3 regions of the Laceyella putida genome follow, and region 3 is predicted to be linked to each of the others. Evidence: predicted binding sites of a transcription regulator. Region 3 holds the regulator's gene; each other region holds the start of a gene.
The links. The regulator Rex, encoded in region 3, represses fermentation and respiration genes when NADH is low (regulators of the CRP and FNR family bind a similar motif). The targets are predictions, from matches to a motif close to TTGTGAAATATTTCACAA.
Positions count from the first base shown of each region.

Region 1: ACFQNG_RS02665 (AtpZ/AtpI family protein) is a predicted target of Rex. The motif match lies at 5,960-5,977, and genes of this name have one in related genera.
Region 2: ACFQNG_RS11835 (ubiquinol oxidase subunit II) is a predicted target of Rex. The motif match lies at 7,232-7,249, and genes of this name have one in related genera.

Region 1 is NZ_JBHTBW010000006.1:190,019-200,885, reverse strand. It holds gene ACFQNG_RS02700 (L-threonylcarbamoyladenylate synthase) at 1-1,072, shown strand, start outside; gene ACFQNG_RS02695 (manganese efflux pump MntP) at 1,202-1,771, shown strand; gene ACFQNG_RS02690 (low molecular weight protein arginine phosphatase) at 1,956-2,603, shown strand; gene rpiB (ribose 5-phosphate isomerase B) at 2,671-3,120, shown strand; gene ACFQNG_RS02680 (TIGR01440 family protein) at 3,117-3,686, shown strand; gene ACFQNG_RS02675 (serine hydroxymethyltransferase) at 3,752-4,993, shown strand; gene upp (uracil phosphoribosyltransferase) at 5,176-5,805, shown strand; gene ACFQNG_RS02665 (AtpZ/AtpI family protein) at 6,105-6,320, shown strand; gene ACFQNG_RS02660 (ATP synthase subunit I) at 6,328-6,723, shown strand; gene atpB (F0F1 ATP synthase subunit A) at 6,734-7,507, shown strand; gene atpE (F0F1 ATP synthase subunit C) at 7,553-7,780, shown strand; gene atpF (F0F1 ATP synthase subunit B) at 7,897-8,385, shown strand; gene ACFQNG_RS02640 (F0F1 ATP synthase subunit delta) at 8,382-8,927, shown strand; gene atpA (F0F1 ATP synthase subunit alpha) at 8,961-10,478, shown strand; gene atpG (ATP synthase F1 subunit gamma) at 10,574-10,867, shown strand, end outside.
Region 2 is NZ_JBHTBW010000037.1:14,972-25,838, forward strand. It holds gene ACFQNG_RS11805 (VanZ family protein) at 1-160, shown strand, start outside; gene ACFQNG_RS11810 (glycoside hydrolase) at 216-2,627, shown strand; gene ACFQNG_RS11815 (hypothetical protein) at 2,715-3,053, opposite strand; gene cyoD (cytochrome o ubiquinol oxidase subunit IV) at 3,206-3,511, opposite strand; gene cyoC (cytochrome o ubiquinol oxidase subunit III) at 3,513-4,109, opposite strand; gene ACFQNG_RS11830 (cbb3-type cytochrome c oxidase subunit I) at 4,109-6,079, opposite strand; gene ACFQNG_RS11835 (ubiquinol oxidase subunit II) at 6,098-7,120, opposite strand; gene ACFQNG_RS11840 (acyl-CoA dehydrogenase family protein) at 7,704-9,422, shown strand; gene ACFQNG_RS11845 (SDR family NAD(P)-dependent oxidoreductase) at 9,523-10,275, shown strand; gene ACFQNG_RS11850 (LacI family DNA-binding transcriptional regulator) at 10,563-10,867, shown strand, end outside.
Region 3 is NZ_JBHTBW010000031.1:21,112-31,978, reverse strand. It holds gene tsaB (tRNA (adenosine(37)-N6)-threonylcarbamoyltransferase complex dimerization subunit type 1 TsaB) at 1-354, shown strand, start outside; gene rimI (ribosomal protein S18-alanine N-acetyltransferase) at 338-850, shown strand; gene tsaD (tRNA (adenosine(37)-N6)-threonylcarbamoyltransferase complex transferase subunit TsaD) at 798-1,820, shown strand; gene ACFQNG_RS10655 (hypothetical protein) at 2,169-2,417, shown strand; gene ACFQNG_RS10650 (ABC-F family ATP-binding cassette domain-containing protein) at 2,447-4,363, opposite strand; gene ACFQNG_RS10645 (5-formyltetrahydrofolate cyclo-ligase) at 4,514-5,086, shown strand; gene ACFQNG_RS10640 (redox-sensing transcriptional repressor Rex) at 5,175-5,840, shown strand; gene tatC (twin-arginine translocase subunit TatC) at 5,874-6,635, shown strand; gene ACFQNG_RS10630 (hypothetical protein) at 6,767-7,135, shown strand; gene ACFQNG_RS10625 (hypothetical protein) at 7,311-7,556, opposite strand; gene ACFQNG_RS10620 (hypothetical protein) at 7,578-7,832, opposite strand; gene ACFQNG_RS10615 (HAD-IC family P-type ATPase) at 7,859-10,867, opposite strand, start outside.

The sequences.
Region 1 (10,867 bases), on a different contig from region 3:
ATGGATTGAGACAAGCATGAGACGGGTAGCGGATGGTGGACAAGGGATGCGGCAGTTGCGCCGGTCGGAGGAGATTCAGACGGCGGCCGCGATTCTCAAAGAGGGGGGGCTTGTCGCCTTCCCGACTGAAACGGTGTACGGATTGGGGGCAATCGCCACCTCGGCGGACGCGGTGGCTGGCATTTATCGGGCGAAAGGCCGCCCTTCCGACAACCCCCTCATCATTCACCTGGGATCGGTCGAACGGGTGGCTGACTGGGTGAAGACGGTTCCGCCCATCGCGCAGGTGCTGGCCAAGCGCTTTTGGCCGGGCCCGTTGACGATGATCTTTCAACACCGGGGGAATCTGGCGGCAAACGTGACAGCGGGCTTGCCCACCGTCGCTGTGAGGGTGCCCGACCATCCGGTTGCCCAGGCGCTTTTGTTGGAAGTGGGGATTCCTGTGGCCGCCCCCAGCGCCAACCGTTCGGGACGCCCCAGTCCCACGGAGGCCCGGCATGTGTGGGATGATTTGCACGGGAAATTGGCCATGATTCTGGATGGGGGTCCAACCGGGTACGGAGTGGAGTCGACGGTCGTCGATGTGACGGGGGAAGTCCCAGTCTTGTTGCGGCCGGGCGGGGTCACGCTGGAGCAATTGCGGGAGGCGGTTGGCGCGGTGGAAGTGGATCCCGGGCTGACACATGAGGATGTGACGCCCCGCTCGCCGGGGATGAAGTACCGCCATTATGCCCCTGAGGGGGACTTGTGGCTGGTGCGAGAGCCATGGGCGGAAGTGAAAGAAGCGTTGGAGCGCGCGGTAAAGCGGCATCAAGCGCAAGGGCTTCGGGTTGGTTTGCTGGTGACGGGCGAGCACAAGGACCTGGTTGCGGCCGACCTGACGGTGTGTTGCGGCTGGAGACGGGATCCGCTCAGTGTGGCGCAACAGTTGTATCATGCCTTGCGCACCTTTGATGAGAAGGGAATGGATGTGATTTTCGCAGAGACATTTCCGGATGAGGGCCTCTTTCGGTCGGTGATGAACCGGTTGATGAAAGCGGCGGGAGGCAAAATATTGGACTTGAAACGGTAACACAATGTACTCCGCGGATCGCGGGGTTTTTTTGTCTTTGAAGCGATGCAGTCCACCCACTCCCCAGTTCTTTTTTCTCGGACAAGGGCATACCATGTGACGAGCAGTACTTGGACGGGAGGAACGGATATGCCACTGACCACTGTGGAATGGGGACAACTATTCACCTTAATCATGATTGCCCTTGCGATGGGGACGGATGCGTTTTCGTTTGGCATCGGTGTGGGAACCAAGCGGCCCGCGATTGGCACCATATCCAAAGTAAGTGTGTCGGTGGGCTTTTTTCATGTGTTGATGCCGCTCATTGGGATCGGAATTGGGCAGTTGCTGGGCAAAGTGATGAAAGAGGTCGCTGTCATGGTGGGGGGAGGGATGTTGTGTTTTTTGGGCCTTTCCATGTTGTGGCATGTGGTGAAGGGGAAGGAAGAGAAGGAGGGGAAGCGGCCCCGGATTTATTCATGGGGCGGGATTTTGCTCTTTTCGATCAGTGTGAGTTTGGATTCGTTGTCAGCCGGACTGAGCTTGGGCCTGTTTGATGTGGATATATGGCTTGCATTGTTGTTGTTCGGCTTATTCAGTTTCGCCATGACGGGGACAGGGCTTGTCTTGGGAAGATTCATGGGGGATTGGATTGGCGCGTATGGCGAGGTGATCGGCGGGGTGATCCTTCTTTACTTGGGCAGCAAATTCATGATGTAATGTTCCTATTGCTCCAAATTCTTCCTTTGAGTAAAGTAGATGATAAGGATGTTTATTGTTATTTAAAATAAGATTATATATCTGTCTTGGTTGCGGCGGGGATCATATCTTGGCGACGGATCTGATGTATATCAACCATCTGTTCAACTGATACTTAAGAACAGGTGAAACGAGGTGAACGGATGTGCGAAAGGTGTTGTTTGTTTGTACCGGAAATACATGTCGAAGTCCGATGGCTGAAGCCCTGTTGCGGCAATTGGCCGAACGGGAGGGATTGGATGTCGAAGTGAAATCGGCTGGCATCTCGGCGGTGGATGGGGCCTCGGCTTCCAACCAAGCGACACAGGTATTGGGGGAAAAGGGGATTGAACACCGGCATGCTTCCGCCCTTCTGCGACGGGAACTGGTGGATTGGGCTGATGTGATCTTCACGATGACGGCAAACCATAAAGCTTATATCATCCATGATTTCCCGGAAAGCGTGGACAAGATCTTTACATTGAAAGAGTACGCTTCGCTTGATGCAAATCAGGTGGCGGCTTATCAAGACTTGGATCAGTTATATGCGGAGATGGAGAGCAAACGGGCGGAGATCCAGGGGCGCTATTCCCTTAAAGCGGACGAACCTTGGCCCAAAGAAGCGGAAGAAGCTTGGCAGAACGAGATCGGTCCCCTCTTGGCCAAAGAACAGCAATTGTTGCGGGAGCTGGAGCGCGTGGCGAGAAGCCAAGACATTGTCGACCCGTTCGGGGGATCGGTGGAGCAATATCGCCAATGCGCGCGGGAGATCGAGAAAGCGATTCAAGCGATTGTGGCGAGATGGAAGGAATAATCGGTGTTCGCCGGAAGAGTGGCATAAGCTATACTAGGGGTGGACGTTCGAAAAGGAGGAAAAACACATGCGTGTATTACTTGGCTCTGATCATGGCGGACTGCGGTTAAAACAAGAGATCAAGGATTTGTTGGACGAGATGAAGATTCCTTATGACGATGTGGGATGCGACTGTGACACCTCCGTCGATTATCCCGACTACGCGCGCCCCGTCGCGGAAAAAGTGGCGCGTGGGGAGGTTGACCTGGGCATTTTAATCTGCGGAACCGGCATCGGCATGTCCATCGCGGCGAACAAGGTGAAAGGGATTCGCTGCGCGGTGGTCAGCGATGAGTTCTCCGCCCGGATGAGCCGCGAGCATAACAATGCCAATATTCTTGCGCTCGGGGAACGGGTGGTTGGCCCCGATCTGGCCCGTTCAATTGTTCGTGTATGGCTCACTTCCGAATTTCAAGGAGACCGTCACGCGCGTCGCGTCCAAAAGATTCATGACTTGGAAGGGTGTCAAATTTCGTGAACGGGACTCTGGAACTCTCCACGGAAGTGAAGCAAGTCCTGTACGATTTGTTGGCTGAAACGCACTTAACGGACAAGCATGTGGTGGTCTTTGGGGTAAGCACGAGCGAAGTAGCCGGCAGGCGGATTGGCTCGCAAGGCAGTGATGAGATTGCGGCCGCTTTGTTTGCCGGAATAAAGGAAGTGCAAGAGGAGACGGGCTTTCACTTGGCCTTTCAGTGCTGCGAACACTTGAACCGGGCGTTGGTCGTCGAACGGGAGACGGCGGAGCGGTTTGGTTGGCTTGAAGTGGCGGCCGTGCCCGTTCGTCATGCGGGTGGAGCGATGGCATCCTATGCCTTTCGCCATTTGGCGGATGCGGTGCTGGTCGAAACCATTCAAGCTGATGCGGGTGTTGACATCGGTGACACGCTCATCGGCATGCATTTGAAACCCGTCGCCGTGCCCGTCCGTCCAAAGCGGAAAACGGTTGGGCGCGCCCATGTGACGATGGCGAAAACACGTCCGAAGCTCATTGGCGGGGCACGAGCCGTATATGTGTTGGAAATTGAAAAAGAGTCTCCTTAAAACACGAAGGATCTGTTAAAATAAAGGGTGGAATGTTAAGTTTTTAGTTGAGGGGGCAGGTTGAAATGGAACAGTTAAAGCTGAAAGACCCACAAGTGGCTGAAGCGATTGCCCAAGAATTGCGTCGCCAAAGAGAGAAAATCGAGTTGATCGCTTCTGAAAATTTCGTTTCCGAAGCGGTGATGGAAGCGATGGGGACCGTATTGACCAACAAATATGCGGAAGGTTATCCAGCCAAGCGCTACTACGGCGGCTGCGAGTATGTGGATGTGGTGGAAGATCTCGCGCGCGACCGGGCGAAAGCGTTGTTTGGCGCCGAGCATGCCAATGTGCAACCGCACTCCGGGGCACAAGCCAACATGGCCGTGTACTTTGCCGTGTTGAAACCGGGCGATACGGTATTGGGAATGAACCTGGCCCATGGGGGGCACTTGACTCACGGGAGTCCGGTGAACTTCTCCGGTCAGCTGTATCACTTCGTTGCCTATGGGGTGGATAAGGAAACGCACCGCATCAACTATGAAGAAGTGCGCCAAATGGCGCTTGAGCACAAACCGAAGCTGATCGTGGCGGGAGCAAGTGCCTATCCGCGCGAAATCGACTTCGCCCGTTTCAGAGAGATTGCCGACGAAGTGGGGGCTTACTTGATGGTGGATATGGCCCATATCGCCGGTCTCGTGGCGACGGGTCATCATCCGAACCCTGTGCCGTACGCTGATTTTGTGACAACCACCACCCATAAGACGCTGCGTGGTCCGCGCGGCGGCATGATTCTTTGTAAAGAAGAATATGCCAAGGCGATCGACAAATCGATTTTCCCTGGCGTGCAAGGCGGTCCGCTCATGCATGTGATCGCGGCGAAAGCCGTTGCTTTGGGTGAAGCGCTGGGCGATGAGTTCAAGGCTTATTCCCAAGCGATTGTGGACAATGCCAAACGTTTGGCCGAGTCGCTCAAAGGGCATGGCCTCACCCTGATTTCCGACGGCACGGATAACCACTTGATCCTCATCGATGTCCGTAATCTGGGCCTGACCGGAAAAAAAGCGGAACATCTCCTGGATGAAGTGGGAATTACCTGCAACAAAAACGCCATTCCATTCGATCCGGAGAAACCGTTTGTCACCAGCGGGATCCGCATTGGGACAGCGGCGGTAACCAGCCGGGGCATGGGGGTGGAGGCGATGGAAGAGATCGCGAATATCATTGCCTTGACCCTGAAAAACCCGGAAGATCCGGCGGCGCACGAAGAAGCGAAACAACGTGTGGCCAAACTGACAGGCGTGTACCCGTTGTATCCGAACAAATAAACAAGACTTGCCAGCCTCGGGAGCCAGCCGCTCTCTCGAGGCTTTTTTCGGGTGCGCGGAAAATTCCGTCCAACATATGGCAATAATGGTGGAAGAAAAGGTTGTCTCGCAGGGGGACCTTATGGTTAACTATCATGGGAACAAACAGTGAAATCATTCTAGATAGAAAGAAGGGTACGATCATGGGGAATGTTTATGTATTTGATCATCCACTCATTCAGCACAAGCTGACCTTTATCCGCGACAAAAATACGGGAACCAAAGAATTCAGGGAACTGGTGGATGAAGTAGCCGCGTTGATGGCCTACGAGATCACAAGAGACATGCCGCTCAGGGAAGTGGAAGTGGAAACGCCGGTGGCCAAAGCGAAGTGCAAGGTGCTGGAAGGGAAAAAGTTGGGGCTGGTGCCGATCTTGCGCGCGGGCCTGGGAATGGTGGACGGCATCTTGAAGTTGATCCCGGCGGCCAAAGTGGGACACCTCGGCTTGTACCGTGATCCGGAAACGCTTGAGCCAGTGCAGTATTATTCCAAAATGCCATCCGATATCGGCGAGCGGGAGTTAATCGTCATCGATCCCATGCTGGCGACGGGGGGATCGGCATCGGCCGGGATTCGGATCTTGAAGGAAATGGGCGCGAAACAGATCAAGTTGATGTGTTTGATCGCCGCACCGGAAGGCGTGGAGCGCGTGCAAAAAGACCATCCTGATGTGGACATTTATGTGGCGGCCGTGGATGAGAAGCTGGATGAAAAAAGTTATATCATTCCAGGGTTGGGAGATGCAGGAGATCGACTTTTTGGCACCAAATAATTAATAAGGGCGGCGACAAGGTCACCCATCATAACTTACTATTATATAGCAACAAGAACATGGTAAGTTTAAATGAGGAAAAGTGCCGAGGATCCTTAAAAAACAGCATAAACTACACTATTATTTAAAAATGACGATTTTGTCACAACTGTTTTTGGGAAAACGTTGACAAAAAGGATATGGCTTCGTTACTATAGGCAGGGGAAAGGGAAGTTTTCCTAAGATTCTCCGAATGGATTCCAAGCAACTGGAAACCGCCAACCCTTTTCTGAAATCCTTCCTTCATTTGGGGGTTTTTCATGAAAAACGACTCGAACTTGTGGCGCATCGCTGGGATGATTAGTTCGATTGGCACAGAGATTGTGCTGTTGACTGTTGGCGGAGCATGGGTGGGAAACAAGCTGGACGCGATGTGGAACACCAAACCATGGATGCTCCTCATCGGTGTGTTGGTTGGGCTTGGAAGCGGTTTTATCACTGCTTTTTTCACTCTAAAAGCATTTGTGAAGGAATGAACTCCTCATGGATCCATTGCATACCATTCGCCGACGAGTGGTGATCCTCACTGCCGGATTCCTCGCGTTACTCTTAGTCCTTTGGTACCTTACCCCATATAAGAAAATGGTCGCTGGCACGGGCCTCGGCTTGCTGGTCAGCTTGTACAACATCTTGTATATGGCGCGCAAAGTGCGTTTGGCAGGGGAGTTTACCGTGGCGACAGGCTCTACCAAACAAAGAGGAACAGGCATGATCAATCGTTATCTCATGGTTGCCCTTGCGATACTCGTCGCTTTCAAATATCCCATGCACTTTGATGTCCGCACGATTGTCGTGGGGTTGCCAATATGCTATATACTCATCATTCTACTAGAATTTTGGGAAGCAAGGCGCCTTGCTACCAAATCGAGAAAGGGGTGAAGCTGGAGACATGGAGAAAACACCAAAACTGGCGTTTGAGCTAGCTGGCCTGAAGATTCAGTTTGATGTGACCGTCATGATCATGACGACCATCACTTGCATCTTGGTTTTGCTCATCACCATGCTTGCGACGCGGCGCTTGGCCCTGGTTCCGACCGGCATGCAAAACTTGGTCGAGATGATCGTTGAGTTTACGCAGGGGATCGTCCGGTCCAACATCGAAGGGGCCAAAACACGCGAACGCTTTTATGGCTTTGCATTTTCGCTCTTTTTGTTTATTTTTATCGCCAACCAACTCGGACTCATGTTTAACGTGGTGACAGAACACCATCATCCGATGCCCGCGCTTGGCATTGAAGCCAACGCGCATCATGGAGGCGGTGAGGGAGAGCACAATGCCTACGCATGGTGGAAATCGCCGACCGCTGACATCAACGTTACCCTGGCAATGGCTTTTGCCATCACCATTGTGGCCCACTTCCTCGGCATCAAAAGGTCACCTAAGAAGTATGCGTCCCACTATTTCCAACCATTCGCCTGGATGTTCCCGTTGCACGTGATCGATGAGATCGCCAAGCCGGTGACGCACGGCATGCGTCTATGGGCGAACATCTTCGCCGGTGAGATTTTGATTGCAGTGCTGTTGAAAGGGTCTGTCCTCTTAACAGGAGCCCCTCTCATCGTCTGGTTGGGCTACTCCGTCTTTGTGGGAGCCATCCAAGCTTATGTGTTTACCGTATTGGCAATGGTTTATATGTCGATGAAACTGTCTTCCGATCACTAAAACTATCTTAAAAAGAATCAATTAAATTCCAAGGAGGAAATGAAAATGGATTTGACTATCTTAGCTGGTGCAATTATGCTCGCTTTTGCCGCAATCGCAGGGGGTATTGGTAACGCGTTGGTGTTTGGCCGTTATCTGGAAGGCGTGGCTCGCCAACCGGAAGCCCGTGGCCTGTTGTTCGGTCAAACCTTTATCGGTATCGCGCTCGTAGAGGCCCTGCCAATCATCTCCGTTGCATTCGGCATCATGGCAGTTCTGGGAATCTTGAAGTAAGTTTAGGACAAAACAACTCAGGACGGGGATAACCACTCATTTCCCCGTCCCCTTCTGCTTGAAACCAACCTACCGGATTGGATAGAATCCCATAAGATCGAAGGGAGTGAACGGGTTTGTTGCAAATTGAAATCGGTACGATGCTGTTTCAGCTTGTCGCATTCATCGTATTAATGCTTCTTGTTTCCAAGTACGCTCTTCGTCCGATGCTGAACACCATGCAGCAACGCCAAGAGCACATCGAAGGCCAGATCAAGGCTGCCGAGAAGAGCCGCAAAGAAGCGGAAGAGCTCATCGAAGAGCAACGTGAGGCGCTGGAGAAAGCGCGCAAAGAAGCGAAAGAGATCATCGATCGCGCCAAAGCGCAAAAAGACCGTGAAGCGGAAGAGATCATCGCCAAAGCGCAAGAGCGCGCGGAGCGCATGATCAAAGAGGCGACCAATGAAATCGAACGCGAGAAAGAAAAAGCGCTTGCCAGCCTGCGTAGTGAAGTGGGTGCCCTGTCCGTTCAGCTCGCATCCAAGCTGATCGAAAAAGAACTGGATGGAAAAGGGCAAGCTGAGCTGGTGGAAAGCTATCTCGAGCAGGTAGGAAGAGTGCAATGAGCGGATCGGTTGTCGCAAAGCGATACGCAAAAGCATTGTTTGAGGTCGCCGCGGAAAAGAAATGCTTGGATCGCGTAGAGCAAGATCTGCAAAAAGTGGCGGCTACGTTTGCCGCTTCCCCTGAGCTGGCGATGTGGGTAGGCCATCCCTCCACCACCGCCGCGCAAAAGCAAGAGGTGTTTGACAAGCTGTTTGCTGATGTGAACGAATACACGAAGAACTTCTTGTATGTGTTGGCTGACCGCCGCCGTGAAGGCATCATCCCAGAAGTGGCAGCCGAATACAAACACCTGGCCAACGAAACGAGAGGAATCGCGGAGGCGGTCGTCACCACGGCCTTCCCGCTCACCGATGAGAATAAGGCGGAGATCGTCAAAACGTTTGAACCCATCATCGGCAAAAAGATTCAAATTACCGAAAAAGTGGATTCCGACATCTTGGGCGGCGTGATCGTGCGAGTGGGCGACCGCTTATATGACGGAAGCTTAAAGACAAAGTTGGCCCGCTTTCAAGATCGGCTGAAGCAAAGCAGAATCGGATAGAACATACAGATGGAAAGATTGGGGTGAACCATTATGAGCATTAAACCGGAAGAGATCAGCTCCCTCATTAAAGAGCAGATCAAAAATTACCGCGCCGAAGTCGAAGTGACCGACGTAGGTACCGTGATCCAAGTCGGGGACGGTATCGCCCGCGCACACGGCCTGCATAACGCCATGGCTGGTGAGCTGGTTGAGTTCAGCAATGGTGTGATGGGTATGGTGCTGAACTTGGAAGAAAACCATGTGGGTATCGTTATCCTGGGCCCATACCAAGACATTCGCGAAGGAGACCAAGTAAAACGCACGGGTCGCCTGATGGAAGTGCCAGTGGGGAAAGCCCTCTTGGGTCGTGTTGTCAACCCGCTCGGACAGCCATTGGACGGCAAAGGTCCTATCGAAACCACAGAATTCCGCCCGGTTGAGTCGCAAGCACCTGGCGTGATTGACCGTAAATCGGTGCATGAGCCTTTGCAAACCGGGATCAAAGCGATCGACTCCATGGTGCCAATCGGTCGCGGCCAGCGCGAGTTGATCATTGGCGATCGTCAAACGGGTAAAACCACGGTCGCGCTCGATACGATCATCAACCAAAAAGGCAAAGACATGGTCTGCGTCTATGTAGCGATCGGTCAAAAGGCATCCACCGTAGCGCAAGTGGTAGAGAAACTGCGTCGCTTTGGCGCGCTTGAATACACCATCGTTGTCGTGGCGAGTGCGTCTGACCCGGCACCGCTCCTCTTCTTGGCCCCATATGCGGGTTGTGCGATGGGTGAGCACTTCATGTACAACGGCGGTCACGTTCTCTGCGTATATGATGACTTGTCCAAACAAGCGGCCGCTTATCGCGAGCTGTCCCTGTTGCTCCGTCGTCCGCCAGGCCGCGAAGCGTATCCGGGGGATGTATTCTACCTGCACTCCCGCTTGTTGGAGCGTGCGGCCAAATTGTCGGATGCGCGCGGTGGCGGGTCGTTGACGGCCCTGCCGTTTATCGAAACCCAAGCGGGTGACATCTCCGCTTATATCCCAACCAACGTGATCTCCATCACCGACGGCCAAATCTTCTTGGAGTCCAGCTTGTTCCACTCTGGTGTGCGTCCAGCGGTTAACGTGGGTACCTCCGTTTCCCGTGTGGGTGGTGCGGCGCAAATCAAAGCGATGAGCAAAGTGGCGGGAACCTTGCGTCTGGACCTGTCCCAGTACTATGAATTGGCGGCGTTTGCCCAGTTCGGTTCCGATCTGGACAAAGCGACCACGGCGAAATTGGAGCGCGGGAAGCGCGTTGTTGAGATTCTGAAGCAAGACGAGCATCAACCCCTTGCCGTTGAGAAGCAAGTGGTGTCCCTGTATTTGGTGACCAAAGGCCATTTGGATGACATCGCGGTTGAAGATGTTCGTCGTTTTGAAGCGGAATTCCATGCCTTCCTAGACGCGAACAACAAAGACGTACTCGAAAGCATCGCTGAGAACAAAGTGATGAAGGAAGACAATGAGAAGAAACTGCTCGAAGCGATCAATGAGTTCAAAAAAGGTTTTGTCGCAACCAACAAGTAAGTTAAGTTTCCACTACTGACACTCGTTTGAGCCGCTCATGCGGCAGCGGGCCGGCGGCTCCGACGAATGTTCGGCAACAGAAAGGCGGTGAACACATGGGGCAATCGATGCGGGATATTAAGCGGAGCATTAAATCGAAAGAGGATATCAGGAAGACAACCAAGGCGCTGAAACTGGTGTCCGCAGCCAAACTGCGCCGCGCGCAAGAACAAGCGCAGGCGGCCCGTCCATATGCGGAAAAGCTGCGTGATGTGATCGTGAACATCGCTCAAGGCACGACGGGCTCCAAGCACCCGATGCTCGTTTCCCGTCCAATTAAGAAAACGGGCTATTTGATTATCACCTCTGATCGCGGCCAAGCTGGTGGGTATAACGGTAACTTGCTCCGC
Region 2 (10,867 bases), on a different contig from region 3:
CTTCTTCTTTGAAACACTTCAATATTTGTTTGATTTGGGACGTTTTGATGTGGATGATATTCTCCTTAATTTGACAGGCGGCCTTCTTGGCTATGCCCTCTATCGCCTTTTTTATTTGCGTCAGCGGAGATTGAGACATGATGAAGAGCAGAATGGGTGACTGATGGGAGATCGTGAGCCGCGACAAAGAAATGGATTTTGCAAGGAGGATGTTTATGCATAAGAAGAAAATGGCCTTCATCTTTATCGGTGTATTTGTGGCGATGGCATTAGTGGTGTGCATGTTCATGGAGCGGAACGCTTTTTCTTTCGGGAAGGCTTCTGCGGGAGAGATTGACACTTCAGATGCAACCAAGATCAACCCTCTATCCGACGAACGGCAAGTGTCCGGATCGAAGCTCGTTTTGAAAACAAAAGAATTGGAAGTGCACATGGTTCCAAGCACATGGGAACTCAAGATGAGGGTGCCCGGCAAGCCGTTTCAAACGATTTCCCAAGCCCAAGCGGCCGTGAACATTCAACATATGCGGAAAGGAAGCAGTAGCGCCAGTTGGGAAGTTCCTGCAAAAGGGCTTAAGATACTGGTCCAAGTTGTGAAAAAATCGGTCAAAGTGAAGGTGGAGGCAAACAAAGAAACAGCTGTCACGTGGCCGGTGCTTGGAAATAAAGCGGAGAATAAGGCCATGATTCTCCCTTTGGCCGAGGGGCGTTACGTGCCGACACGGGACAAAGATTGGATTCAATATTTGACGGAAAGAGGCGAATCCTCTCTTAACGAAGCGTTTTCCATGCCCTTTTGGGGAGTGCAAGGGAATGGCTGCACCCTGACTTATCGAGTGGACAACCCGTTTAATGATTCCGTGACCTTTGGGAATGATCATGAACACTTGAGACTGAGTGTAAAGCATGATTTCACCAAAAAAACCATACACCAGGCATACGGGGTAGCCATTTATTGGGGAAAGGGCGACTTGAACGAACCGGCCAAAGTCTTTCGCCAAACCTTGGTTGATCGGAGCCAATTTGTGAGCCTTCATGCTAAAATCCGGAAAAACCCGTCCGTCCGAAAGTTGCTCGGAGCGGCCCATGTGTACATATGGGGCAGTGGCCATTTATCTCCGGATGACATCAAGGATTGGGGGAAATTCGCAAAACGGATTGTCGGGCAAGCGCAAGCGAATGGCCCATCTCCCGGGAAACGGGTATGGCAGTTGCTTGACTCAGAGGGGCGGAATACCTTAACGAAGATCGCTTCGCAAAATGACGCGGACAAATTCCAAAAAGAAACCGTTGCGAGAAGCTTGGACGCAGTCCTGAGCAATCGCGGGTTCTATCAGGAAGAAGCGTGGAAAAACACCCATCTTGCTCAAAAAACAAAAACGTTATTGAGCAAACCCATTTCATCATTGAATGAATCATCGGTTTATCAGTTAAATGATTGGTTGCTTCACGATGCATTCCCAGAAGTGTTGACACCCGTATCTTCTTGGGGAGACGGCGTTTCTACGAAAATATTGAAACAGTTCCACTCCGCCGGATTGGATCGCTTATGGCTGGGGGTAGCGGATTGGGAATTGGCGTACAAGCACCCACAATTTGTCAAGCTAGCCCAATCGATGGGATATTTGGCGGCCACATATGATTCATACAACACGGTCCTGAATCCGAAAAACCCGGAGGACCCATCTTTCAAAACCGCGATTTTTGATCAATGGCTGTATGACCATGGTGCCATCGTGAGGGCCGACGGGATGAAAGTCCCCGGTTTCCAAAGGAAAGGGTATACCGCGAGCCCGCTTGTCACAGCTCCTTATGTTGAAAAGAGGCACTCCTCCATCATGAAGAACGTGAACCTGAATTCGTGGTTTGTCGATGCGGATGGTGACGGGCAATTGCACGAAGATTACTCTGCCGAGCACCCGGCGACGCAGAAAGACGACATGAATGCAAAGATCAAACGCTTAAATTGGTTCGCCGACCATCGTTTGGTCGTCGGCACGGAAAATGGCGTATGGTATACCGCTCCGGCCGTTGCCTTTGCCCACGGTATGACTACCCCGGCACTTGGGGGTTGGGTCGATAAGGATATGGGAGACAAATCATCCAAGTATTATCTCGGCGGATACTGGCCTCCGGAAGGGCCCGATGTCTTTATGAAGCCCGTTCCGATCAAACCGAAATATCATCGCGTATTTATCGACCCTCGGTTCCAATTCCCTTTATATGAATTGGTTTTCCACGATTCCGTCATCACGACGCACCACTGGGGAATGGGCAGTTTGAAACTGCGCGATGAAACGAAAACCCGTGCGCTGACCGAAATGCTGTATGATGTTCCGCCGTTGTATCATTTGAATCTCAACGCGTGGAATCAGGATAAAGCCATCATCAAGAAACATTACAGGTTTTTTTCGCCAGTGCATAAACAAGCTTCCTTGTTGGAAATGACCCGCTTTGATTGGTTGACTCCCGATCGTTCCATCCAAAAAACGGTCTATGGGGGAAAACTCGAAATAGTGGCCAACTATTCACCGAAACCATTTCAATACAAAAAGCAAAACATTCCGGTTGAGAGTGTGTGGATTCATTGGTTGAAAAATGGTAAGACACAAGTATACACGCCTTAAGGCATAGGCCGGCGCTTGAAGACATGGGAGCATTTTTGCGGGAAATCCAGTTGGCGGAAGATGGGATGAGAAGGCGGATCGGATAGCTTATCCACCTCCAGAGTTGAGGTCATTGAAAATGCTAAGGCGTGTCTGATAAATATGGCGGCGGCTCCAAACCCGTTGTCCCATTCGCTTCACTTGTCCATCGGCGCTCATCGGGAAAAAGATTTTCCGCCGCCTCCTATCGATCAACTTGATTTGCCAGACATGCCCTAGTAGTAACACAAACAACAAAGGCAGACCGTTTTCCGTCTGCCTCCAATCATGTTCGAAATTTATATAAATATCCCAATATAGGGATAAGAAACTCGTAGCAATAGCAGATAAAGAAAAATCGTGAAAATTGATTTTCGATAAAAAGGTTGAAGCAATGGCAAGAATCACGCGGGCACCGCCCAATTTTTCTTAGTTCTTCGGCTAAATTAGGGAACTCCGTGTCAACATGGAGATCGGTCCCTATGAAAAAACTCTCCATGCAACCAAAGGCTGCACAGAGAGTTGTCCAAGAAGGGATATAAATCTTTGTGAACAAAGGATCAGTGAACTTGTGAGTTGAACGACATAATCCAGATGGAGCCGGCCACAATGGTGAAAGTCAAGATCGCGCCAATGATTAAAGCCATCACATTGTAGCGCGGTTTTTCACCTTCATTGATGTGCATAAAGAAAAACAATTGAACAAACAGTTGCAGAACGGCCATCGCCAAAATCGTGAAGGTAAGGAGTCCCTTGCCCAACATGTGGTTCAATACAAGCACCAAAGGAATGATTGTCAATATGATTGAAAGGATAAACCCTGTGACATAGGTTTTTAAAGATCCGTGATTTTCATGTTGTGACAAGTTACATCACCCCCATCAGATAAACGACTGTAAAGATAAAGATCCACACCACATCAAGAAAGTGCCAATACAACCCGATGACGGTCACTTTTCGTTTGGTTACGGAGTTGATTCCATGGCGGCTTAATTGAATCATGATGGCAATCATCCAAACCAGGCCAACTGACACGTGAAGGCCATGTGTGCCAACCAAGGTGAAAAAGGCTGAGAGAAAAGCGTTGGTTGAAATGGTGGCGCCTTCCGATACCATTTTGGCGAATTCGTCGATCTCCAATCCGACAAACGCCAATCCCAACAGGGCAGTGACGATCAACCAGCCGATGAGAGACTTCACTTTCCCTTTGTTCATGGCCAAGACGGCAAGTCCACTCGTAAAACTGCTCGTCAAGAGGATAAAGGTTTCCGCCACAAATCCCGGCACCTCAAAAAGGTGTTGTCCGGTAAAATGGCCGTCGGTGTGCGTGCGCAACACCGCATAGGTCGCAAACAAAGTGGCGAATAAAATACAGTCCGTTACCAGGAAAATCCAGAACCCCAGGATTTTTAAGGATTCATGTTCTTCGTGGCTGTGTTCTTGATGAGAAACCGCATGTTCCATTACACGACCCTCCCCAATGAGGCTTCCGTACGCTTCACCTCGTCAACAGAGATGTAATAATCCGTTTGATATTGGAATGAACGGGCCAACAGACAAACACCAACTCCGATCAGTCCAATCACTCCCATCCAAACCCAGTTAAAGGTCAGGCCAAAGCCGGTGATGAACCAGCAGATGCCCATCAAGAACGGGATGCCGGAGTCTTTCGGCATATGAATGGGTTCAAGTTTAACCGTCTCCTTCTTGGCTCCGGCTTTTTCCATTTCTTCTTTCATGATCCACCAAGCGTCTTGCCCCTTCACATGAGGAACAACGGCAAAATTGTAATGGGGCGCCGGTGACGGAATGGACCATTCCAATGTGCGCGCATTCCAAGGGTCACCCGTTGTGTCGCGTTCACCGTGTTTGATGCTGTAAAGGATTTGCCACACTTGGAAGATGAAGCCGATCCCCATCAAGAAGGCGCCGATGGTTGAAATGAAGTTGAACGGAGCCCAACCCATGTCCCAACCGTAGGTGTAGACGCGTCGGGTCATGCCCATGAATCCCAAAGCGTATTGCGGCATGAAGCATACATAGAATCCGATGTTCCACAGCCAGAACGCCCATTTGCCCAACCGGTCGTTCAGCTTAAATCCAAACATTTTTGGCCACCAATAGTACAATCCGGCCAGATAACCAAAGACGACACCGCCGATCAACACTTGATGGAAGTGGGCGATGAGGAAATAGCTGTTGTGGTATTGGTAATCCGCGGGGGCAACCGCGAGCATGACACCCGTTGCGCCACCAACCACGAAACATGGGATAAACGCAAGGGTCCACAACATGGGTTGCGACATCTGAATCCGGCCGCGGAACATGGTGAATAACCAGTTAAAGATTTTCACGCCTGTCGGAATCCCGATAGCCATGGTCGTAATCGCGAAGAAAGTATTGACATCAGCGCCGGCACCCATCGTGAAGAAGTGGTGAACCCATGTGAAAAAGGCCAGGATGCTGATGATCATCATGGAAAACACCATCGATTTGTATCCAAAGATTTTCTTTTTCGAAAAGGTGCTCACAATTTCCGAAAAAATCCCGAATGCCGGAAGGACGACGATATACACTTCGGGATGCCCCCACATCCAAATCAAGTTGACATACATCATCGGGTTACCGCCGCCCAACATGGTGAAAAAGTGGGCGCCGAAGAAACGGTCAACAAATAAGAGCGCAAGCGTAACGGTCAACACGGGGAAGGCAAAAATGATCGAGATGCAGCTGGCGAGAGTTGACCAAGTAAACAGGGGCATCTGCATTAACTTCATGCCGGGGGCGCGCATTTTCAAAATCGTCACGATAAAGTTGATTCCCGTTGCCAAGCTGCCGATCCCGGAAATCTGAATCCCCCAAATATAGAAGTTTTGCCCGGGCCCCGGACTGCCTGAAAGCTCGGACAACGGCGGGTAACTGAGCCAACCGGCATCCGGGGAGCCACCGATCACAAAGGAAATGTTAAAGAGCGCGGCCCCAAAGGCAAACAACCAAAAGCTTACCGCATTCAAGAAAGGATAGGCGACGTCCCGCGCCCCGATTTGCAACGGAACGACGATATTAAACAAAGCAAACATGAATGGCATGGCCATAAACAAAATCATGATGGTTCCATGGGTGGTGAAAATCTCATTGTAATGTTGGGCATGCAAAATGTGCATATTTGGCAATGCCAACTGCAAACGCATTAACAGGGCGTCAACCCCACCCCTGAATAACATGAGCAACGAGGCGATCAAGTACATGATCCCGATTTTTTTGTGGTCGACGGTTGTCAACCATTCGCGCCATAACCAGCCCCATTTTTTGTAATAGGTGAGGACGAACACAACCGTTAAGATCGATAAGGCAATCAACACATCCGCGGCGTAAATCATCGGTTCGCCGGTCACGAAAAAATGGGAAGCGAAGTCTTTGATTTTATCCAGCATCTTTCCTTCTCCCTTCCGTCATTTGGACATATGCGCGTCCGTATGCGACATGTCCATCTCGGAATGATCCATCTCCGAATGATCCATCTCCGAATGATCCATCTCCGAATGATCCATCTCCGAATGATCCATCTTCGAATGATCCGTTTCGGTTTCGGAACCATGACTGTTTTTCATGTGATGTCTCATGTATTTCCCACCGTTTTTATCGATGACTTCATTGAAGAGCCCCGGTGGGTAAGATGAGAAGGACATCTTGTCGGCCAAGCCTTTTTGTGTCAATTTTTGGTATCCGTCTTTCGTCAAGGCCGGCGCTGTCTCTTTGATTTGTTTGGCCCAAGCTTCAAATTCCGATTGCGGTTTAGCGATCACTTGGAACCTCATATGGGCGAACCCTTTGCCGGTAAAGTTGGCGCCGGACCCAAAATACGTTCCCGGCTTGTCCGCTTGCAGCCAAAGTCTCATCGCCATCCCGGGCATTGTGTATTCTTGCCCTCCCAATTCAGGCACCCAAAACGAGTTCATCGGCGCATCAGATGTCAATTCAAACTGAACAGGTACTCCCGCCGGGATTTCAACATAGTTGACGGTGGCGATCTTTTGGTCGGGGTATTGGAACAGCCATTTCCAATCAAGAGAAGTGACTTGAATGGTTATGGGTTTGGCATTGGTTACGGGCGGCTTCACCAAGGCGTATGTGGATTTTGCCGTGTAAAAGCCAAGGATGGCGATAATGATCACGGGGATTCCCCACCAAATGATTTCCAGCGTTTTGCTGTCGTCCCAATCTGGCGTATAGGGTGCCGTGTTTCCGGGTTTATCCCGGTAGCGGTATATAATATATACCAGAATGGCCAGAACAGGGATGACGACAACGGCGCACAAGATCGCGGAAAGCACAATTAGGCGATATTCTTCATGAGCGACCGGACCTTGCGGATTAAGCACGAGATATCGGCTGTCACATCCCGATAACAACAGTGCCGTGATGGCAACCATCAGAGAAAATTTCCCTGATTTCAGCAGCGTGTGTTTGTTCACTTTGTTTCATCTCTCCTCTCAGAAAAGGAAGTAACCTGAGTGATTCAGGATGGCGATATTTGCATAAAGGAAGGGAACGAAGCGAATGATTGCTTTATGTCAAAAATCGATTTGTGAGAAAAATCACATATACAACGGAGTGTGTAGATTGACAGCTTTTGTCACTTCGCCTCGCACCATCTCTTTATTAAAGAAAATCAGAGTATTCAACAGATAAAGTTATTAATATAAAGCGAGATCAGTGTGATTATATCGCATTAATACTAAATCTGCATGTGATTAATATCACATATACGATGAGTTCATAAATTTATCACATTTGCTATCACAAAATGTTCATAAGTCTTCATGAATGACATGATACGAAACGATGTGGGATTCCTCAGGTGATCGTTGTCCCCACCCATTTCCGCTGGGCTCCGCTCATGTGAAAAGGTTAGAGGAAGTGTGTGTCAGTATCTTAATTAATTAACTAAATCCATCTGGCAAAGGAATGGTGATTTTATAAATAGAATATTTACATTAAACATATAAATTCTTTATTTCAAGGAGAATGATTGTTCATTCATAGGGAGGGCCAGTCATGTTGGATGATCAAAATGTCAGGGATGGAACGGATGTCAATTGGTTTGAGAGCGATTTCACGATGAAACATTATTTCCATCGATACTTGCCCCATTTGACAGAGTGGGGTGAAGAGCGGTTGATTCATTTGGGTGCCTATGCCGCAGGCCCGATGAATCAACGGGCAAATTATACCGATCGTGATGGTGCTCCAAAACTGATCCGTTATGACAGAGAGGGAAAAGAAATCAATGAGATTTGGTACAACGAAGGTTATTTGACAACGGTGGGCGATTGTTTTGAAATGGGAGTGGTTGGCTGGAGGTATCGTGAGGATGTTCCGGAAAAGATTCCTTTCTTTTATACACAACTGATGCATATGCTGATGTCTGAAGCGGAAACGGGCTTTACATGTCCTGTCGCGTTAACGATGTCGGTTGCTTTCGTTTTGGAGAAGTTTGGAAGCGAGACGCAAAAACGACAGTATTTGACCCGCTTGGCCAGCATGGAACGGCAAACGGTGATGCAGGGGGCCACTTTTTTAACGGAAATTCAGGGTGGCTCCGATGTGGGTGCGACAGGAACGAAAGCGGTGAAAAATGGCCGCCATTATCTTTTAACGGGAGAGAAATGGTTTGCCAGCAACTGTGATGCCGGAGTGTCCATCGCCTTGGCGCGTACCGGCGATCAACCGGGAACGAAGGGACTCAGTTTGTTTTTGCTGCCGAATCGTTTGGAAAATGGCGAGAAAAACCGCATTTCCATTCGGCGCTTAAAAGATAAGTTGGGTGTGAGAGCTGTGGCCAGTGGGGAGTTGATCTTGGATCAGGCAGTGGGGTTCCTGATTGGTGAAGAGAATCAAGGATTCCGATATATGGCCGAAGCGTTGAATGTTTCCCGCATGTGTACCGCCACAGGCGCCCTGGGCATATCAAGGCGGGCATTTTTAGAAGCAACGATCTACGCATCAAAAAGACAAGCGTTTGGCCGTGCAATCACAGAATATCCCATGGTGCGGCAAACGCTTCTTGATATGATTGTTGATATTGAGTTGACTTGGGCCTTAATCGCACAGATGATGCTGATGTTTGATCGTGTGCACACAAAAGGTGAAGAGACGGAAGAGAATGTGATCTTGCTCAGGCTGCTGCTGGCGATGTCCAAATACCGTGCTAGTGAACATGCGGTGAAACATGCCAAGGAAGCATTGGAACTGCATGGCGGCAACGGCTATATTGAAGAGTATGTAACCCCCCGGTTGCTGCGGGATGCGCAAGTGAATACGGTCTGGGAAGGAACATCCAATATCATGGTCTTGGAAGTCGTCAAGATCCTCTCAAAAGAAGCAAAGGGGAACCGTGGGGAAAAAAGCGCACTGTTGCATGATATTGAATCGATCTTGGCAAAGGTCACGCTTCCAAGCTTGCAAGCGGAGGTTGAGCTGCTCCGGAAGCAAAGCGCCGATGTGAATGAACATATCCGTTCCGTTTTGACAGCCAATCCTGTGGAGCAAAATGCTTATGCCCGTCTGTTATTAAATGAATTGGTTGATCTTTATTGCTGTGCCCATCTCTTGGAAGAGGCACAATACTCTATCCGGGAACATGGATCGGATCGATTGGCAAAACTGGCGCAATACGCCATCCAGCGCACTTATCGTCCCGAAGTGTACGGCATAGGGAAAAATAACTTTCCGGCGATCGATTTATATGATCAAGCCGTTTGCTATACTAAATGATACAGGCAAAGACCACAACACGTGGTCTTTTCTTATCCCCAAATAAATGAATGGATTTGGACTGAAAATTTCCGGTTTTCACATGGTGAGGAGGCTGTGCATGATGCGGACTTATGATGGAAAAGTGGCTATCATAACGGGGGCGGGGGGAGGGATTGGCCGCACCCTTGCGATGACTTATGCGAAAGAGGGAGCAAAGGTCGTCGGTATCGACAAAGACGCAATCGGATTGCAACACACCGGTGACCGGCTTCAATCTGCCGGTTGCGAAGCGCATTTACACGTTCTTGACTTAAGAAAGCCCGAAGAGATTCGTAACGCATTCGGAGAAATAGCGAAAACACTGGGCCGGATTGATATCCTGATTAATAACGCGGGACTTGGCGTGACCAAATCCCCTTACGATCTGACCGTTGAAGAATGGGACGATGTTGTGGATACCAATTTGCGGGGTACGTTCCTTTGTGCAAGGGAAGCGGCTAAAATCATGAGAACCCATGGTGGAGGTTCCATTGTGAACATCTCCTCGACGCGCGCCCTCATGTCGGAGCCCAATTCAGAGGCTTATGCCGCGTCCAAAGGGGGCATTCTCTCCCTGACCCATGCCCTCGCGGTTTCATTGGGGCCGGACCGCATCACCGTTAACGCGATTTGTCCCGGATGGATCGAAACAGGGGATTACAGCAAACTCCGGCCGGAAGACCACCAGCAGCATCCCGCGATGAGGGTGGGAAGGCCGGAAGATATTGCGCAAGCCTGTTTATACTTCACCGATCCCAAGAATAGTTTTGTCACCGGGACTCATTTAACGATTGATGGCGGCATGACGAGAAGGATGATCTATGAGAAATGAAATTGATTGAATGACTATCATGGCAGGTATGAACCTCACCCGCCAACGCAATCGCTTAGAGGCGGGGGGGTCTTGGCTTCATCCACGACATCCGGATTATCCCGGCTTGACGTAACTTGTACGCCAAATATTTTTTCACTATTCCAAAAGACCAGTTGGATCGTTTCTGAGCCTGTGGGTGGGAGATGACCCTGGACTTCCCTCTGGATTTGTGTTAATTTTTAGATATGGAACCGTTTTCAAAAACCGTTCTCATAAAATGAGTCGAAAAGGTTGCAACAAAAAAGATGGCGAAAAAAAAGCAGACTGAACGAGTGACAATCATTGATGTGGCCCGGGTTGCCGGTGTATCAAAAACAACCGTTTCCCGGTATTTGAGCGGTCAGTATCACGTCTTGTCGGAGAACACCAAACATCGGATCGAAAAGGCGATCCAACAGCTTAATTATCGGCCGAATCAGATGGCGAGAGGATTAAAAGGGGATCGCAGTTATCTCATTGGCATGGTCGTTGCTGACATTACCAACCCTTTTTCAACAGCCATTCTCAGGGGGGCAGAAGATGTCTGCAAGAAAAAGGGTTACAGCCTCAT
Region 3 (10,867 bases):
TACAAGCGGGAACAGGGCGGCTTGGCGGAAGTGCTGCCCCAGCAAGTGATGGAGGTGGCCACCTTGCTTGACCGATTGCGGGAGCGGGATGAGCCGGTCTTGTTCTTGGGGGATGATGTAGCCAAGTTCCATGAGGGGATCGTGGGTGTCTTGGGCGACCGCGCGGAATTTGGCAACCCGGCTGACCATGTCCCGCGCGCCGCTCAACTGGCTTGGTTGTGCGGCCAGAAATGGCGCGCGCATCAACCGCCCGAACATGCCGATTTCACGCCGAATTATCTCCAGATCACCGAAGCGGAAGCCAATTGGTTAAAAAAGCAAGGAAAGGCAGAGACCAATGAGCAGAAAGCATGAGGGCACCGTCACTTTTCGCCCGATGGAGTTGGTGGACCTGACGCGCATCGAAGAAGTGGAAAACCTCTCTTTTCCCACACCTTGGCCAAGAAAAGCTTTTTATAACGAGTTGGTGCTCAATCAGTTTGCCCACTATACAGTGGTGTCGGTTGACGGAGAGATTGCGGGATACTGCGGATTTTGGCTGATTTTGGATGAAGCGCACATCACCAATGTGGCGATTCATCCGGATTACCGTGGGCGAGGATTGGGGAAAGCGATTTTGCTTCATGTGATGCAGTTGGCGCGGGAGTTGGGAGCCGCTTCGATGACATTGGAAGTGCGAGTCTCCAACCATGTGGCCCAGAGACTGTATGAACATTTGGGCTTTGTCCGTTCTGGATTGAGAAAAGAGTATTATACCGATAATAAAGAAGATGCCTTTATCATGTGGGTGACATTACATGAACAAGAAGAACAGCGAACTTCTCATATTGGGAATCGAAACGAGTTGTGACGAGACGTCGGCCTCTGTGGTGCACGGGGGGACGGAATGTCTGTCCAATGTGATCTCGTCGCAGATGGACGTGCATAAGAAGTTCGGCGGGGTGGTGCCGGAAGTGGCTTCGCGGCGCCATGTTGAACGGATTACCCTGATTATCCAAAAGGCGTTGGAAGAGGCGCAAGTGGAGATGGAAGACATCGATGCCATTGCCGTGACGCAGGGCCCCGGTTTGGTCGGCGCCTTGCTCATCGGGGTGGCGGCGGCCAAAGCGTTGGCTTATGCGACGGGGAAACCGCTGGTCCCGGTCCATCATATTGCGGGGCACATCTATGCCAACCATTTGGTGGAACCGCTCACGTTTCCGCTCGTCTCCCTTGTCGTCTCGGGCGGGCATACGGAATTGATCTACATGGAACGCCATAATCAGTTCCGGCGTCTGGGCAAAACCAGGGATGACGCCGCGGGGGAAGCTTTTGACAAAGTGGCGCGCCTGATGAAGTTGCCCTATCCGGGCGGTCCGCATATCGACCGTTTGGCCATGCAGGGAGAGCCGAGCTATGAGTTGCCGCGGGCCTGGTTGGAGCCGGAATCGTTTGACTTCAGCTTCAGCGGGTTAAAGTCGGCGGTGATGAATCTGGTGCATAATGCAAACCAACGCAAAGAAGAGATCCGCTATGTCGATTTGGCGGCCAGTTTCCAGACCGCGGTCTTGGATGTGCTGGTGGAGAAGTCGATTCGCGCGGTGAAAGAAACGGGTGTTGGGCAACTGGTGTTGGCTGGCGGGGTGTCGGCCAACAGCGGACTGCGGATTCGGCTCTTGGAACGTTGCAAGGAAGAAGGGATCCGGTTGGCGATTCCGCCGCTGGAGTTATGCACGGACAATGCCGCGATGATTGCGGCGGCGGGGACATATCAGTTTTTGGATGGGCAGTTCGCCGATTTGAGTCTCAATGCCGACGCCAATCTGGCGCTGATTAAATGAAGTAGACAGAAGAGAAGCTATCGTTTGGGCGGTAGCTTATTTGTGGGCAACCTGTGGATAACCTTGTGGATAAACGCATAACTGTGAGTGAGTTGTGACTTTGCTGTGAATAACTTGTGAATAGTTGTGGACAAGGATGCAATCGCCGGGTAAACATCATGAAAGGAGGTCACAGACATGTAACTGTGACCTCTTTCATTTTTTAAGGGTTATTTCTTTTTCTAAAGGTAAGATAGAAGTTCTTTGCGCCAACGATTCATTTAGGACCTGTTTTCGTGTATCATAAATAAAAAGAATATATCGATGATTATTAATGAAAAACGTGTTTAAGAAAAGAGTTGGGTTTCCATGCAGGTGCGTTTGTTGGGTGATCAGGCTTTGTGGCTCGAATGGGGCAAAGAAAGTTCCCACCGGCTTCATGATCAGGTTTGGAACGTTGGATTTATCCCGAAGCGCCCAAGCATTGCCGGGCGGCCGTCTTCGCTTTCAGGTCGTCCCGCTGAACGAAGCGCAACGGTTACTGCAAAAACAAAGGCAAATCATGCGATTGTTGCAGGTTCATGCGGGGAAATTACCAAAGGAACAGATGCCGGTTGACACCTGTTCCATGAGGCGGGGACATAGGCTTATTCGGCCCACTCCGCCCACTCATCGGTTTTTTGGGCAAGCTCCGCTTCCAGCGTCTGCAGCTCTTGTTGCAGGGAGGCGCTTTTGTCGGGATCACTGAAGACTTCCGGTTTGCAGAGTTCGTCGTGAATGGCGGCGATTTTCTCCTCGCATTGCGCGATTTCCCGTTCCAATTGTTCAACCAGCTGCTGTCGTTTCTTGCGCTGTCGTTTCTCCTCTTTTTCGCGCTGGCGGTACACTTCCGCTTGTTTAGTTGAAACGGTTTCCGCTTCGGTTGCCGGTTTCTCTTTTTCCTCCAACGCTTCCAATGCCTTTTTCTCGAGATACCGTTCGTAGTCGCCTACATAATCTTTGATCCCATCAGGGGTTAACTCCCAAATCCTTGTGGCCAAACGGTTGATGAAGTAGCGGTCGTGGGAGACAAACAACAGGGTGCCCGGATAATCTTCCAAAGCCTCTTCCAACCGTTCTTTGCTCACCATGTCCAGATGGTTGGTCGGTTCGTCCATCAAGAGGAAATTGGCTTGGTTGAGGAGGCGTTTGCATAAGGAAAGACGCGCTTTTTCGCCGCCGCTCAAATCGCCCACCCGCTTATGCACATCTTCACCGCTAAACAGAAATTGTCCCAGGTAGGTGCGAATCGCCGTCTGGTCCAAATTGGGGTAATCATCCCAAAGTTCGTCGATCACCTGTTTCTCCGGATGCAACTCTTTTTGTTCTTGGTCATAATAATCCAGTTCGACTTGGACGCCCCATTTAAGGTTTCCCGCAAGGGGAGGGAGCTTGCCCGCGATTGTTTTCAAGAGGGTGGATTTACCCATGCCATTGGGACCGAGCAAGGCGATATGCTCGCCCCGCTCTATCTGAAAACGAAGCCCGCTGACCAGCGGCTGATCATAACCGATGGCCAGATCGCTTGCGGCAAGGACTTCTTTGCCGCTGGTCACCGCTGTTTCAAATCGGATGGCCGCTTCACGGCGGTGGTTGGCGGGCCGTTCCAAGCGCTCCATTTTTTCCAGGGCTTTGCGTCGGCTTTGCGCCCGTTTGGTGGTTGAGGCGCGCGAAATGTTCTTTTGGATGAAGTCTTCCATTTTCTTGATTTCCGCTTGTTGCTGTTCATAGCGTTTGAGATCAAGTTGCCTTTTTTCTTCTTTCAATTGCACGTACTTGCTGTAATTCCCCACATAACGGGTGAGGTGGTGATGCTCCAATTCATAGATCACGGTGACCAGGCGGTCGAGAAAATACCGGTCGTGCGAGACGATGAGGAGCGAACCGTTGTAGTTGCTCAAGGTTTGTTCCAGCCAAGCCACCGCCTGCATATCGAGATAGTTGGTCGGTTCGTCCAAAATGAGCAAGTCCGGTTCTTCCAATAACATCTTGGCCAAGGCCATGCGGGTTTTTTGCCCTCCGCTCAGCTCATTGACACGGGTATGCTTCCAGTCGAAACCACCCAGACCCAACCCATGCAATGCGCCGCGAATCCGGGCTTCAAACGCGTAACCGCCCCTCTCTTCAAATTCTTCCTGCAATTGGGCATAGCGTTCTATGGTTTTCTGATAGCGCTCGGCATCCGAGTAAACCCGTTCCATTCCCATTTCTTGTTCCAAGGCGCGCAGCTGTTTTTCCAGATCCAACAGATCGGTGAAGACAGACAAGAGCTCGTTCCAGATGGTTTCTTCGGAGTGTAAGCCAGTGTTTTGCGCGAGATAACCCAGGCGTGCTTTTTTGGCCAACTGGATTTCTCCGCGATCCGGGGTGGTTTCACCGATCACGATTTTGAGCAGGGTGGATTTGCCTGCGCCATTGGGCCCGATCAGTCCAACACGTTCATGATCGTTCACCTGCAAATGGATATCTTCAAGTACAGTGGTTCCACCAAAAGATTTATCGATATGTTTAGCTTGTAATAGCATGGATGTCACCTCGTTCATTCGTTCACTTTCCAGTGTAATGGAGACGCGGAGTGAGAGCAAATCAGTTCGAGGCCAAGTTTTGGAGAACGGGAAGAAATGTTTTCTGGTAAAATAATGAGGATTAACATAAAATTGAAGGATGAAGCACTCATGTCCAACAAAGAAATGTTACGCAAGCGACAGCTGGAGCGCAGAAACCGGCTGGCTCCCGAATATATGCAAGAAAGTTCAGAAGAAATTTGTCGAAACTTGATTGAACATCCTGTTTTTCAACAGTCTACCACGATCTGTTTTTACATGCCATTTCGAAATGAAGTGGATGTGCGGAAAGCGATGGAGACAGCTATTCAACTGGGAAAGCAAGTGGTCTTGCCCAGAGTGGATCGGGCAAGCCGCCAGCTTCGGGGATATCGGGTGGACTCCTTGTGCGATTGTGAAGTGGGAGCCTATGGCATCCTGGAGCCTCCGGCGATCAAGGAGCGCTTCGTTGCGGGAGAGGAGCTGGAAGCCGTGATTGTGCCGGGGGTGGCTTTTGACCTGCAAGGTTACCGGTTGGGTTATGGCGGAGGCTATTATGACCGGTTGTTTGCCCAGCCGCTGAAGGCTTGGCGCATCGGCGTGGCTTATCCCGAGCAGATTGTGCCGACGGTCTATCCCGAAGCGCATGACCAACCCCTTCATCTGTTGGTCAGTTCGCAGCAAGTGGTGTCGTTTGTGAAATAGTTTTTTAAAGTATGAATGATTTGTGGTATGATTGGACATGCATGCTCTTTGTTCGGAAGTTCACAATATGGAGGTGTAGGGGAACAAGATGGCTGAACAAAAGATTCCTCAGGTGACAGCCAAACGTTTGCCTTTGTATTATCGATATTTGGAGAAATTGCACGCGATCGGGAAACAGCGCGTCTCCTCATCCGATTTGAGTGACGCGTTGCAGATTGATCCGGCGACGATCCGGAGGGACTTCTCTTATCTCGGTGAACTTGGGAAAAAAGGATATGGCTATAATGTGACGTATCTGCTCCAGTTTTTGCGCGACTTTTTGAAGCAAGACGAGGTGACCAACGTTGTTTTGATCGGTGTGGGAAACCTCGGAACGGCTTTATTGCGGTATAATTTTTATCGTAGTCATAATACCAAGATTGTGGCCGGGTTTGATCAAGATCCGGGCAAAGTGGGATCCGACATCGACGGGATTCCCGTCTATTCGATGGACCGGCTCCAAGAAGTGATCGCGTTGCACAATGTGGAAGTGGCCATTTTGACGGTTCCGGTCAATGTGGCCCAAGCGACGGCCGATTTCTTATTCGAAGCGGGCATTCGCGGGATCCTCAACTTTACGCCGGCCCGGTTGATCGCGCCGCCCAAAGTGCGGATCCATAATATCGATTTGACGATTGAGTTGCAGACCTTGATTTATTTCCTGAAAAATTTCCCGGATGAAGAGAACATTGAACTGCCTGATGTGAAAGAGTAACCCGCAATCTTATGTCAAGGGAGTCGTCTTGAGATGAAGAATGATGAGTTGCAGCCGCTGTCTGACCACTTGGGTGAGTTGCGTCGCAGAATCATTTGGTGTTTGCTGTTTTATGTCATCGCCTTGGTGGTGAGCTTTTCGTTTTCCATGGAGATATTCGGATACATCAAGAATGACCTGATCCCGAAAGAAGAGCTGAATACCATGGGCCCCACCGATGGCTTGCGCATTTATATGAACATCTCTTTTTTGCTGGCCTTCATCATTACGTTACCCATCCTCTTGTACCATGTCTGGCAATTTGTCCGTCCGGGACTGCATCCGCGGGAGCAACGGGCGGCGCTCTTGTACATCCCGGTCGCTGTTGGGTTGTTCCTGCTCGGGATTGCGTTTGGTTATTTTGTCATTGTTCCTTATCTGCTTGAGTTTTTGTTGGGGATCAGCAAGCAGATGCAATTGGGCACCTTATTTAATGTGAAGGATACCTTCAGTTTCTTGTTTGGCGTGATTTTGCCGCTGGGTGCTTTTTTCGAGCTTCCGATCATCATCCTGTTCCTGACCCGCATCCGGCTTGTCACCCCTCAGTTGTTGGTGAAGATGAGACGATATGCCTACTTCATCATGGTGGTGATCGCGGCGGTCATCACGCCGCCCGATTTTGCCAGCAATATCTTGGTGGCCATTCCACTGATCGTGCTGTATGAGATCAGCATCTGGTTGTCGGTATGGCTGGCGAAGAAGATGGAACGGGAAGAGGCCGAGCAGGAAATGGAAGCGAGCCAAACCAGGGCTTGAAAAATTGCCGTTTGCCGAGCGGGAACCATCTCGACTTGTCCGGATGTCACCTGCGGCAACGGCTTTTTTTACATAACCTTTGTTGTTTGGGGCAAACTTCAACATGAGGACAACATGTTGGAGGTTTTGTCATGAATTACTGGAGAAAAGAACGCGGCGGGGCTGGTAGCATGCTCTTGTGGCTGGTGGTCATCGGCATACTGGTTTATTTGCTGGCCCCCTCCATCCGCCGCCTGTTGGCCAAATCGCAGGAGCAGGGAATGGTGGTCACCATGTCCAACCTGGCGGCGCAAACGAAGGAACAGATGGGGCAGTATATCGATTTGACGAAATTCTTGAAACGGAAGCCAAAGGCACAAAATGGGAAACCGACAGAGAATCGCGGGCAAACGGATGACAAGAATATTCCGTTGACTCCTGGCATGGGGGATATGGGCAACTTGATGGATGAGAACTTATTCGGCAGCCAACCGGAGCGACCCAAGCGCGAGCATGAGTGAGCAAACCATTTTTTATTCCATTGAAGGCGCCTCCTTCTCATTCCCGCCAGGGAAGAGAAGGAGGTATTTTGTTTTGTTCCGGCTGTTTGTTTCTTAATATTCAGATTATTATTGCCGCAATGATGCAATTGGCCCATAAAAAATGGGCAAAAAAACACCGCTGGCGGGGCGGTGTTTACTTAAATAGAAATAGTTTGGTCAGTTTCGTCTTGGGAATCCAACCGAGCATATCGAGGTTGTTTATTTTCCCTTGTTTTTTCACATAATCAAAAAATTGCACGAGGAACGCTTCCCACATGGCGCCCAGGCGTTGTTTGGCATCCTCGTTTTGCATCACTTGCTGCAGGCTTTGGTTCACCGCCGTGGTCAGATGGTAAAACGCTTGCTTTAAGTGTTGTTCAATCGTTGCTTGCGATTCCATGTCAGGTGTGACTCCCTTCGGTTATATATAGAGTTGGCTGGAGGATTTTCTGCTCCGGTTTTTCTGCATGCGTTCCACCTGCGCTTCCAACCAAATGTCTTCCAATTCATGCCTTAGTTTGACTGACAGGATTTTGGCCTGTTTCCCCGTGTGTTTGATCCATTGGCTACCCTGGTTGATCAACGGGCCAGCCGTTTTTTTGAAGATGGGCAACAGTGTGGGTAAGGCCACGGCCAATGCCGCGGCAACAATCCACTTTTCAGCTTGCGATTTCAATATGAACACCTCCCGTACGTGCTTGCTTAAGCAGCGAGTGATTGAAGGATAGGGGGGCCAGCCGGGGAAGCTGGCCGATTAAGAAAGGGGTAAAGGATCTTTGATATCCCCGCGACTCCCAAAGTCATCAGTAAGATTTTGCCCCAGTGTGACATCGTCAATGGAGCGGTGTGGAAAAATGCTTGCAGCGGAGGCAGATAGACGGCACTGAGTAAAGCCAAAGCTGAAACGGCCATCGAGCCAAGCAGGAACCGGTCTTTCATCCATCCTCCTGCGTGGTCGGATTGTTGATTGCGCCAGAAGAAGGTTTGCACCAGTTGACCGACCACCAAAGCAGAGAAAGCGATGGTTTGCGCTATCGGCAACGGGATTCCGCTGGCCAAGCTGCCAATAAACAAGCCCAAAGAGCCAACTCCCAACAACGTCCCACTCAGGAGGACTTTCGCGTACAGCGAGCGGTCTGCAATGCGCCCCAGCTCCCGCTTCTGATTCTTGCCATCTGGGTTCATGGCCAATACCATGGCCGGAAGGGCATCTGTCAGCAAATTCATCAACAAAATTTGGATGGGGATGAGCGGCAGTGGGAGTCCGGTAATGACAGAAATGCCTGTGACGAGAATTTCCGCCAGATTCCCGGTTAAGAGGCAGCCTAACGCTTGCCGGATGTTGGAGACAATGGTTCTCCCTTCTTTGATTCCTTCAACGATCGAGCCGAAATCATCCTTTTCCAACACCATATCAGCGGTTTCTTTGGTGACTTCCGTCCCGGTTTGCCCCATGGCGATACCGACATTGGCTTGCTTGATGGCCGGCGTATCGTTGATGCCGTCCCCCGTCATGGCCACAATATGCCCCAAGTGTTGGTACATCTGCACAATCCGCAATTTATGCTCAGGCGTGACGCGGGCGAAGACGGAGATGTGGCCGATCCGTTCCTTAAGCTCTTCATCGGTGAGCCGGTCCAACTCATTGCCTGTCATGATGAGCGGTTCTTCACTCAGTCCAATCTCTTTGGCGATGGCATAGGCCGTTGTTGGATGGTCGCCTGTAATCATCACGGGGCGTGCGCCCAACTGAATGGCCTGCTGAATGTCCAAGTCAATTCCCGGTTTGGGCGGATCGATCATGCCGACGAGACCGACAAAAATGGAATCGTTCTCAATCCCATCTCGATTTCCATCCCAATCGATTGGGCGATAGCTGAAGGCCAATACCCGCAAGGAGTCCTGGGCCCATGCTTCGTTCAGCTTGGCGATCCGCTGCTTATGCTGTTCTGTAAGTGGAACAACCTGGCCATTGATTTGCGCAAACGCACATTGCTTTAATACCGACTCAATCGAACCTTTGGTCAGCACATAACAGAGTTTGTCTTGCTTTTTGTCGGCTTCGCGACACACCACGCTCATCTTCGCCGTTTCCGAATCAAACGGGATTTCATGTTCACGGCGCCAACAAGTGGGATCACCAATGGAGACGCCCGTCTTGTGAGCAAAAGTGAGTAAGGCACCTTCCGTTGGGTCGCCTTGAATCGTCCAAGTGCCATCTTGTTCAATTAACTGGGTATTGTTGCAGAGGGTTGCGACCTGCACCAATTTGGACAAATCCGCTTCCGCCTCGGGTGAATGGGATGTCTCGCTTACCAACTCCCCTTGTGGTTGATACCCTTCTCCCGTTACGTCCCACGTATGGGAGAGCGTGGCCGCCTTTCTGACGGTCATTTCATTTTTGGTGAGCGTGCCGGTTTTGTCTGTGCAGATCACCGTTGCCCGGCCCAGTGTTTCCAATGTGGACAGCTTGCGGATCAGCGTGTGTTTTTTGGCCATCCGGAATATGCCCGCACTCAGGGCGATGGTTACCGTCACGGGAAGCCCTTCGGGAATGGCCGAGGCGGCAAGCGCAATGGTGACGGGAATCATCTGTAGAATCGGGTTACCCCTTAACAGACCGACACCAAAGATGGCCAAGGCAATGCCCAGCGCACCCAAAACAAAGGTTTTGCTGATGGAGGCGACTTCTTGTTGCAGAGGCGTCGCTTCTTGGCTTCTTTCATTCATCAACGACATGAGGTGGCCCATTTCCGTTTCCATGCCTGTGGCGACCACAACCCCGATCGCCCGGCCACGGGAAATACCCGTCCCTTTGTAGAGCATGTTTCCACGTTCGGCTAACGGAGCCGATGCGGGAAGCGGTTGGGAATGCTTGGCTACAGGTATCGATTCGCCGGTCAGCATGGATTCGTCCACTTCGGCGTTCCAGCTGTCAATGACACGCAGATCGGCGGGGACCCGATGTCCCGCTTCCAGTAAAACCAAATCACCGGGCACCACCTCTTCACCAGTGATTACCTGCTCTTTGCCGTCGCGCAAAACGGTGCAGGAAGGAGCCTGATACTGATTTAACGCTTCCACCACCTGTTCCGCCTTGCGCTCCTGAATGGTGCCGATTGCGGCGTTCACAAGCAGTACGGCCAGAATGGCCACTCCATTGAACGCGTCTCCCGTCAAAAAGGAAATCAGTGTGGTGCCGAGCAACAAAAGAGAGGTGAACTCTTTGAATTGACCGAGATACGACTTCCACCATGGGGGAGAGGTTTGATGATGAAGTGCATTTTTGCCATACATCCGCCGATACTCTTGCTCTTGTTGTGGATGCAAGCCCCATTTGGGGTTTACACCAAAATAATTAACCACTTCTTCCACGCTCAGCGCATGCCAATCGATGGATGCTGTTGGTGAAAGCGGCGTCGTTTCCTTTGCCAATGCCGCAGAAACTTCCGCTGCCGCAGGGGTAAAGGGAAGTGAAGCGGATTCGGGTTTGACCCGGGCGAAAAAGATCAGCGAAAGGGCATCAGCCAACAAATTGACCATCATCGCACTCACTTTAAACGGAATCGCCAGACAGACGCCGATGAGGTTAAACCAGCGCGTCACCGCAAACTGTTTATTGATTTGTCGCTGTACATGGTCGGCTTTTTCCAACATCTCGGGCAACCCTTTAAGTTGGGCCTGTGTGATGATAGGCGATGGCAGGTTGAG